2 regions of the Sporolactobacillus sp. PKPK-6 genome follow, and region 2 is predicted to be linked to the other one. Evidence: riboswitches for the same ligand, from Rfam matches in the RefSeq annotation. Region 2 holds a riboswitch; the other holds the start of a gene.
What was found. Region 2 has a riboswitch for S-adenosylmethionine ahead of dgoD (galactonate dehydratase). Riboswitches for the same ligand answer to the same signal wherever they lie in the genome.

Region 1 (4,430 bases), 480 kb from region 2:
CGAAGCATGCGGATGCGCGTGAAAATGCAAAAGTATCGGCAAAAAGGCTGGTTGAGCACAAGGAATTAGTAACTTATTTAAAGAAAAAGAAGCAGCTGCCGATAAAAGATTTGTTACAATTTGTATCGTGTAGCCGCAAAACGATTGAAAGGAATCGAAAATATATAATAGCATTGTCGCTGATCTATATTGGCGGGTTCAGTGCATTAAAGTCATATATTGAACCGGAATTAGAAACGGTTCAGTGACCGAGAAAGGTGGGGAGGAAAACTGATTAATCAGGGTGTACTCGTGTCCAAAAAGGGGAGGCGTGCTGTCATTCTGACTGATGAAGGCGACTTCAAATCGGTCAGGCTCAGACGCATGGCTGATCTTTCTATTGGACAAACGGTACGTTCCAAACACCTTGCCCGATTTAACTTTCTTCCCAAATCGATACTGACGCCGATCATCGCACTTGGATTTTCGCTGCTTTGTTTTATTCCGTTGTCGCATAGTACTTATGCGCCTCCTGGGCCGGTAGCTGCATATGTGTATTTTGATTTAAAGGCAAGTATCGAAGCGAGTGTAGATCGTAATATGCAGGTTATCTCTGTACAGCCTTTAAACAGTGAAGCAAGACAACTGCTTCAGAGTATCCCTGTCGTCCAAAAGATGCCTCTTCAGCAGTTCAGTTCAGCACTCTTCTCAAAACTGAGGAACGAAGGCGTTTCAGATAAGCGATCGCTTTGTTTAGTTACAACAGTTTTGACGAATCAAATCGGCCGCTCGCAAAAATCAGTATTTACAGAGGGCTTGACCGCATCTTTTAATCGCGGAGCAAGTCAATCCCTTCAAGCGAACGGAATTGGAATTGAGTGGCTTCAAGCATCTCTTGAACGAAAAAAGGATGCCGAAGCACGAGGCCTGTCTGTTGGAAAGTATCTGCTTTATTTGCAAGCGAATGCGTACGGCAAGACGCTCTCGCTTGAAGATGCCCAACAATTATCCACTGAGAAGATGCGCGAAGTATCAGGAGCTGTTTCACTGCCATGGCATTCGTTGATTAGAGAACGGAATAATACTCAAGGAAGCAGACCATCTACGGAGCAAGCGTCCTTTAGGGCCAATCAACTTAAACCGCTCTTTCAAAATCCTTTTCAGGTCGGTGAGGCGGCTAAAAGCAGGGAGAACAGCAGCTATAATTATTTGAACACTCGAATAGCGGGTTATGCCTGATTTTTGTCTATGAAGATCCAAGCAGAGAAACATCTGCTTGGATTTTTTAATATGCATAATCGGGTATCTGTTAAGAGAAAAAATGGTTTGACAGCTTGAGTTATGCGTGGTAAATTATTAACACTCAATTGAATAGAAAAACTCTTATCCAGAGAGGCGGAGGGACTGGCCCGATGATGCCCGGCAACCTAATTGCAGATCGTTGCAATAAAGGTGCTAATTCCTTCAGAAACAAATGTTTCTGACAGATGAGAGAGGCGAATCCCACCTCTCTCAAGGCGGGTTTTTTTATTGGTTGAAACAAAAATCGGAGAGAGGGATGCCACCAAGTAGAATACAGATTAAATGCCAAGTAAAAACGTAGGATAAGTTTTTACGACTGTAATAATTGAAAGCGGTGAACGAAGTTGATTCAATTAAGCAATGTTGAAAAAACGTTTCGGACTGATCAGGGTCCGGTGCGTGCACTATCGGATGTTAGCCTTGCTATTCAGGAAGGGGAAGTGTTCGGCATTATTGGCTATAGCGGTGCCGGCAAGAGCACACTCATTCGGATGATTAATCTGCTTGAGAAACCGACGTCAGGAACGATCACGATTGATGGTCGAAGTCTTACAGACTTGGATGAGCGCCAGCTGCGTGAAGAACGTCGGTCAATTGGAATGATCTTTCAGCATTTCAACTTGCTGTGGTCGCGGACTGTTGCTGAGAATATTGCTTTCCCATTAGAATTAACGAAGCTGAAAAAGAAACAAAGAGAAGATCGGATTGCCGAATTGATTCGGATGGTTGGACTTGAAGGCAAAGAGTCTGCGTATCCATCACAACTGAGCGGCGGTCAAAAACAGCGTGTAGGCATTGCACGAGCACTGGCTAACAATCCGAAGGTCCTTCTTTGTGATGAAGCGACATCGGCACTTGATCCAAAAACAACCGATTCAATTCTTACCCTTCTGTCGGAAATTAATAAGACGCTTGGACTGACGATCATACTGATTACTCATGAAATGACTGTAATTCGAAAAATATGCGATCGTGTGGCTGTGCTTGACGGCGGTAAAATTGTTGAGCAAGGAACAGTTGAGTCTGTGTTTTCGAATCCGCAACAAACCATTACTCAAGAATTCGTAGGCAACCATACTGGGAAAAGTACACCGATTCAAATCAAAGTTTCCGATGTGATACATACTGAGGGAACTGTAATCAGTCTTTCGGCTGCTGACCAAGCCACGTTTCAACACAGCTTATCGCGGCTGCTCGGGAACACGAACCTATCGGTAAAGGTGCTTGGATTAGCATACGGAGCGAACACTCAATCGGAGCATACAATCGTTTCCATTCAAGGGGCTTCAGAATCCATTAGAAAAGCGATCAACGTTCTGCGTTCAGAAGGCGTGAGAGTTGAGGTGACAAAGGAAAATGTTTGAGTGGTTACAAAATGTTGATTGGCCAAGTATGTGGCTGTCTACCGGTCAAACGCTCTATATGACAGCTATCTCCGGTGTGTTTACATTTTTTTTAGGAGTCGCTTTAGGGCTTTTACTTTACTTAACGGCAAAAGGCGGACTCTATGAGAATCAGATTATCTACAGGTTTATTGCTTCATTCGTCAATGTGTTTCGATCAATCCCTTTCATTATTTTGATCATTCTTTTGATCCCGCTTACGGTGATTATCATTGGGACCATGATTGGAGCGAGTGCGGCACTGCCTTCGATCATTATCGGAGCGGCACCGTTTTATGCCCGGCTGGTTGAGATCGGTTTAAGAGAAGTAGATAAGGGAGTCATTGAAGCGGCTCAGGCAATGGGTGCAACCAAGTGGCAAATTGTTTGGAAAGTACTTCTTCCTGAAGCACTGCCGTCACTATCTTCCGGAATGACCGTTACGCTGATTGCACTGATTGGCAACACGGCAATGGCCGGGGTCGTTGGTGCCGGAGGACTTGGTACTATTGCTTATAATGAAGGTTTTCAAGCAAATAATAATACAATTACGTTTATCGCGACCGTGATTATTCTAGTGATTGTCTTTATTATTCAGTATGTCGGCGATCATATTACTCGCCGTGTTGACAAGAGATAGACAGCATAAAAGCTGACTTATTAAACAAATGATGGTAACTAAAATTAATCAAACAGAACTTGGGGGAGTTAATATGAAAAAATCAATCGTATTTGCTGTAGTTCTTGCTTTTGCTCTCATTCTTACCGCATGCGGACAATCAACAGGAAAGTCGGAGAAAAATCAAACATTGACTGTTGGCGCGTCGGCAGTGCCTCATGCTGAAATTCTCAAGCAAGCCGCACCATTGTTAAAAAAGAAAGGTATTACCCTGAAGGTAAAAGTATTCCAGGACTATGTGCTGCCAAACAAAGCACTCGCATCAAAACAATTGGATGCTAATTATTTCCAACATGTTCCATTCCTTGATCTTTATAATAAGCAAAACAATACGGATTTGGTTAATGCAGGAAAAATCCACATCGAACCATTTGGTATCTATTCCAAGAAATTCAAGAGTGTTGATGAAGTGAAAGACGGAGCAACGGTCCAGATCAGCAACAACAAGTCGGAACAAGGACGCATTTTACTGCTTCTTCAATCAAAAGGACTTTTGAAGATTAAATCCGGTATTGATCCAATTGCTGCTACACTTGCTCAGAAAAACGGGAACTATACGGATTTCGACAATATCAAACATCTGAAATTCTTGCAGCCGATCGATCCGGCCATTCTGCCGAAAGCTTATGAGAACAGCGCGGCAGACTTGTATGCAATTAATACAAACTATGCACTTCAAGCGAAATTGCAGCCAAAGAAAGATGCTTTGATCCTTGAAGGAGCTTCCTCTCCATATGCGAATATTATTGCCGTGCGAAAAGGCGATCAAAATAAAAAAGCGATTAAAGAACTAGTCAATGTGCTGCATTCTAAAACGATCCAAGATTTTATCAATAAGAAATATAAAGGCGCGGTTCTACCTGTTTCCGAATAAATAGATAAAGAACAATAAAAAATCGTCCAGCAGCAATTGTTGGACGATTTTTCATTTAGTTCAGGAAAAATTATATTATATATTTTATTCATTCTTCTATTATGATAATTGAAAATAGCGGTATAATACGGATACATACTTACTCGTAAATTGTGGACTATCCTTTGGGTTGCTATCTATTTACATCTGATATAATATGATAATGAGAATAGAT
Region 2 (4,430 bases):
ATGATCTGCCATTCCTGCGCAAGGCAAGCAGAAAAATCGGTGTTGATGACATTGCGTATATCCTGGATTCACACTATCAGGAGACACCTTTTGACCCACTGGGCAGCGGAAGCGAGGCAGAGCGGACCACTTTCCGCGCGATTTCATTAAATCGAACTCAAGACTCGCATATCTTGCAAATCCGTCCTGATCTTCCCGATGCATTCGCGGGCATTCAATGGGTGTCGCTTGCCGGCACATTCAGTCCTTATGTGCCTTTTTATACGAACATTACATCAGTGCCGAAATCATACGAAGTTACGCCGATGAAGCTGTCTCTTGATTCGGCGTACTGGCTGTATAAAACGATTCCGGTCATCGTTGAACCGCATTACAATGCTTTTCTCAAGCAGGTGCTTGATTACAAAGAAAATCTGTACAGCAAATTTCTTGGGAAGATCGCTGAGACCGACGAAACGGCAAAAAATACGAGTCAAGACAATGTGGTAGATGTTCTGAACGAGGCAAGCAGCGAAACTGCCGAGCTCGGGTTAAGCGAGACGCGCGCGCTCTTGCAAGACTTGACGACGCAATCCATGAGTATGTCGAAACTGACGTTTAATATGGATAAGAATTTGTGAAATTTGAACAAATAAGACGTATAAAAGAGTGGCTACTTTTTCCTTAGTGGCTGCTCTTTTTACGTCACTCGATTTAGAGTATTATTGTATTTAGAAATAGTTACAGACAAGCTGAGATACAGATGAGTGGAGGAATCAAAATGAAAATTACAGTGATTGGTGCAGGAGCAATGGGACTCAGATATGGAGTGCTTCTGCAAGAAGCAGGTAACGACGTCGATTTTGTGGAGCCGTGGAAACCGAGTTATCAGGCGATTCGCGAACAAGGCGGCGTCTATGTTTCTCGCGACCATCAGAATCAGCATTTGGTACCGGTTGATGTTTTCCTGCCTGCTGAATACGCGCAGACTCCGGATCTGGTGATTTTATTTACAAAACAGATGCAGTCCGAAGAAGCGATGCAGGCTTGCCAGCATTTTATTGGCGAGCACACCTATGTTTTGACGAATCAAAACGGGATCGGTTCGGTGGATGAGATTCGCAAGTATGTGCCTGATGAACGCATTATTGCAGGGATTGCGTTAATCGCGACTGTTCTTGACGCACCGGGAAAAGTAGATTTCATGGGTGCAAAGGGTGCGGCACACACGCAGCTGGTGAATGTCACGGAAAATCCGGATGCATTCACACATGAGGTCGTCCGAGAATTTGAAAAAGCGGGCATGAATCCGACGCTTCAAACTAACTACATGGGAACGCTGTGGTCTAAACTGCTCATGAATTCGGTCATCAACACGTTGTGCACATTGATGGATATCACGATGGGCGAGTATGTGGCTTATTCCGGGGCGGATGAGTTGTCCCGACGCTTGATTGATGAAGGGTATGCTGCGGGCGTTGCGGATGGTGTCAAATTTATGCAAAGCCGTGAAGAGATGCTGCAGATTATCGATCATGAAAGCTCACAGGTCAATCCGCTTCACCACCCATCGATGTATCAGGATATGGTTAATAGCCGTCCGACTGAAGTTGATTATATAAACGGTTATATTGTGAAAACTGCAAAGAAACATGGCATGGAAGCGAAAAGTCATGAAATGCTCGTGGATTTGCTTCATTTGGCGGAGAGCGCGAAACAGCTGAAAACGACCGGCACTTTGGGATGACGGTCGGTGTAAAAATTATTCGATTTAACAAAAGGTGTGAAAGAACGATTGAGAAACGAGGGTGTCCACTTGGGCAGTCTCGTTTTTATTGCGTTTTTTTTCTTTTCATGAAAAAAGATTGAATTACGAACGGATTTATATATAATTAATCTTATCAACTTAATATGATTATCGTTTCTTACACTATAAATAGAGTATAAAGATTCAAGGAAAATAGTGTAAGTGCAACTAAGGCTCAGCCTGCTCCAAAGGTTTGGCCTCGCCAAGTTTTCTTTATCAAGAGCGGCGGAGGGACTGGCCCGATGAACCCCGACAACCAGCAATAAGTATGGTGTCAAATCCTGCAGATCTATTCTGAGAGATAAGAAAGAAACTTTTGCTTATAATCCGCATAGTCGAAGTCGCTTTCTATTTTCAGAAGGCGGCTTTTTAAATGACAAAATGGGTAATGACAAGTATTTAGGAAGGTGCGCAAAGGATGAAAATTACAGATGTAAAAACGATCTTAGCAAATCGCTATCTTTTTGTGAAAATTTATACGGATGAAGGACTCGTTGGTTTAGGAGAATCAGGGACTTGGGGTTTTTTGGATGCTTCCAAGGGGGCGATTGACGCTTTTAAGACGTATCTGATTGGACAAGATCCATTAAGAATTGAGCACCACTGGCAGTATATGTATCGCTGTTGGCACTTTAAAGGATCGGCGATTATGGGCGCAATCAGCGCGATCGACATTGCTTTGTGGGATATTGCCGGAAAGTATTATGGAACGCCGATATACAATTTGATTGGCGGGAAATGCCGTGATAAGGTCCGCGTTTATGGTCATGTAGGCGGATCATCAACTGAGGAAATCATTGCTAACCTGAAGCGAGCGAAAAGCCAGGGCTATAACGCAATTGGTCATCTTTCTCCTTTCCTGGATGAATCAAGAGATGTGCCTTATTACACCACTCATGCCAAGGAGATCGGCGAAGCCGTTGAGCGTGTGGCTGCTTACAGAGATGCTGTCGGCAATGATGTGGACTTGCTGATTGAACTACACACTCGGTTGAAGCCGGCAGATGCGATTGCGTTTGCCAAGGGAATTGAACACTCCTATCCCTATTTCATCGAAGATCCTGTAGGTCCGGATAATCTTGACTCGATGGAATGGGTAGCAGCCAAAACATTTGTACCGATTGCAACGGGTGAACGATTAATCAGCCCACAAGAATTTGCAATGCTGATTAAGAAAAATGCTGTCCAGTACATTCGACCTGATGTGTGCATGTGCGGAGGCATAACGGGTACAAAGAAGATCGCTGCAATTGCGGAAGCAAATGATGTGCTGGTTGTTCCGCACAATCCGCTGAGCCCGGTATCAACCGCGGCTTGTCTGCAGATTGCGGTTAGTATACCCAACTTCGCGATCCTTGAGTATCCTGGTGACGATCAGCCCGCGCTTTCGGAAAAATACGGGTCGACAAATGTTGAGAAGGGTGTTCGGAAGAAGGATGTTGTCACGACAACCTTTAAATGTGAGCAAGGCTTTATGGAAATTCCGCGGTTGCCGGGAATTGGGACCGAATTGGTTGATGATATTGAAACAAAATTTCCTTATGTGCGACGGCCGATAAAAACCAGGCTTCATATTGATGGATCAGTTGTGGACCAATAAGAGTGAAAAAAATAGCCTTTTCTGATTCATAGAAAAGGCAGTTGTGTTATTAAAAATGGGAAAAAGAGATTGTGAGAAATGAATGATTCTCACCGTCTCTTTTTCTATGTGAATTTTAAGCTATAAATGAGGCGAGATGTTGAGTCACTGTCTTGCACACACACCGGCGCGTAAAACTTATCTTGATCTTTCATACGGTAACCAAGTAAAATGAACTCATTGAAACCATGGACAGCAGAGAGAGGGAACAGATTGTGCGTATTTTTTTCGATGTGATTTTGCCGGTGTTTTTAATTTTTCTCAGCGGGTTTATTCTACAGAAAATTTTCAAACTAGATATTAAGCCGATCTCGACGCTCGCCGTCTATCTGCTGCTCCCGTTTCTTGTTTTTGATATCTTTTATACAACACCTATGAATCTTAGTTTCTTCTATATTGCAGCAACCGCTCTGATGATTATGCTGCTGTTAATTGTTGTCGGTATCATTGCAGGACACATCCTCCACTACAGTAAAAGTGAAACGAACGCGTTTTTACTCTCTACCATTTTTGCAAACAGCGGCAACTACGGTGTGCCGATTATTTTATTTGCCTTTGGGAAACAAGGTGTGGTGTACGCGATGCCTCTGATGATTTTCCATGCAATTCTGATGGGCTTTGTCGGCATCTATATTGCCGCAAATGGAAAAGGCAGCGCAAAAATGGCACTTTGCACTGTCCTCAAGCAGCCGATGAATTACGTTATTCTTCCTGCTTTACTTCTACAAACGTTTCACATTCAGATTCCGGCAAATTTTATGCAAAGCATCGAACTCGTAAGCAGCACATCGATTCCGATTATTATGATTATTCTCGGCATGCAGCTGGCGAATGTAACTGTACGCAATATGAACTGGGGGCGTATTGGTCTAGCTACCTTTATTCGGCTTGTTATATCCCCGGCGATCGCGTTCCTTGTTTGTCTGCTGTTTCCCATGGATCCACTGCTCCGAAACGTGATTATCGTCATGGCCGCGATGCCGAGCGCGGCGAACACAACGTTAT

Region 1: linked by a shared signal. The riboswitch ahead of AC1MBV_RS03620 (methionine ABC transporter ATP-binding protein) and the one ahead of dgoD (galactonate dehydratase) in region 2 are both predicted to bind S-adenosylmethionine.

Annotation. Positions count from the first base shown of each region.
Region 1 is NZ_JBWXPA010000001.1:744,491-748,920, reverse strand. Features, by position in the region: gene sigI (RNA polymerase sigma-I factor) at 1-248, shown strand, start outside; gene AC1MBV_RS03625 (anti-sigma factor domain-containing protein) at 271-1,218, shown strand; SAM riboswitch class I at 1,360-1,473, shown strand; gene AC1MBV_RS03620 (methionine ABC transporter ATP-binding protein) at 1,626-2,645, shown strand; gene AC1MBV_RS03615 (methionine ABC transporter permease) at 2,638-3,303, shown strand; gene AC1MBV_RS03610 (MetQ/NlpA family ABC transporter substrate-binding protein) at 3,377-4,216, shown strand.
Region 2 is NZ_JBWXPA010000001.1:1,229,192-1,233,621, reverse strand. Features, by position in the region: gene AC1MBV_RS05915 (C69 family dipeptidase) at 1-620, shown strand, start outside; gene AC1MBV_RS05910 (ketopantoate reductase family protein) at 761-1,726, shown strand; SAM riboswitch class I at 1,997-2,094, shown strand; gene dgoD (galactonate dehydratase) at 2,205-3,386, shown strand; gene AC1MBV_RS05900 (AEC family transporter) at 3,614-4,430, shown strand, end outside.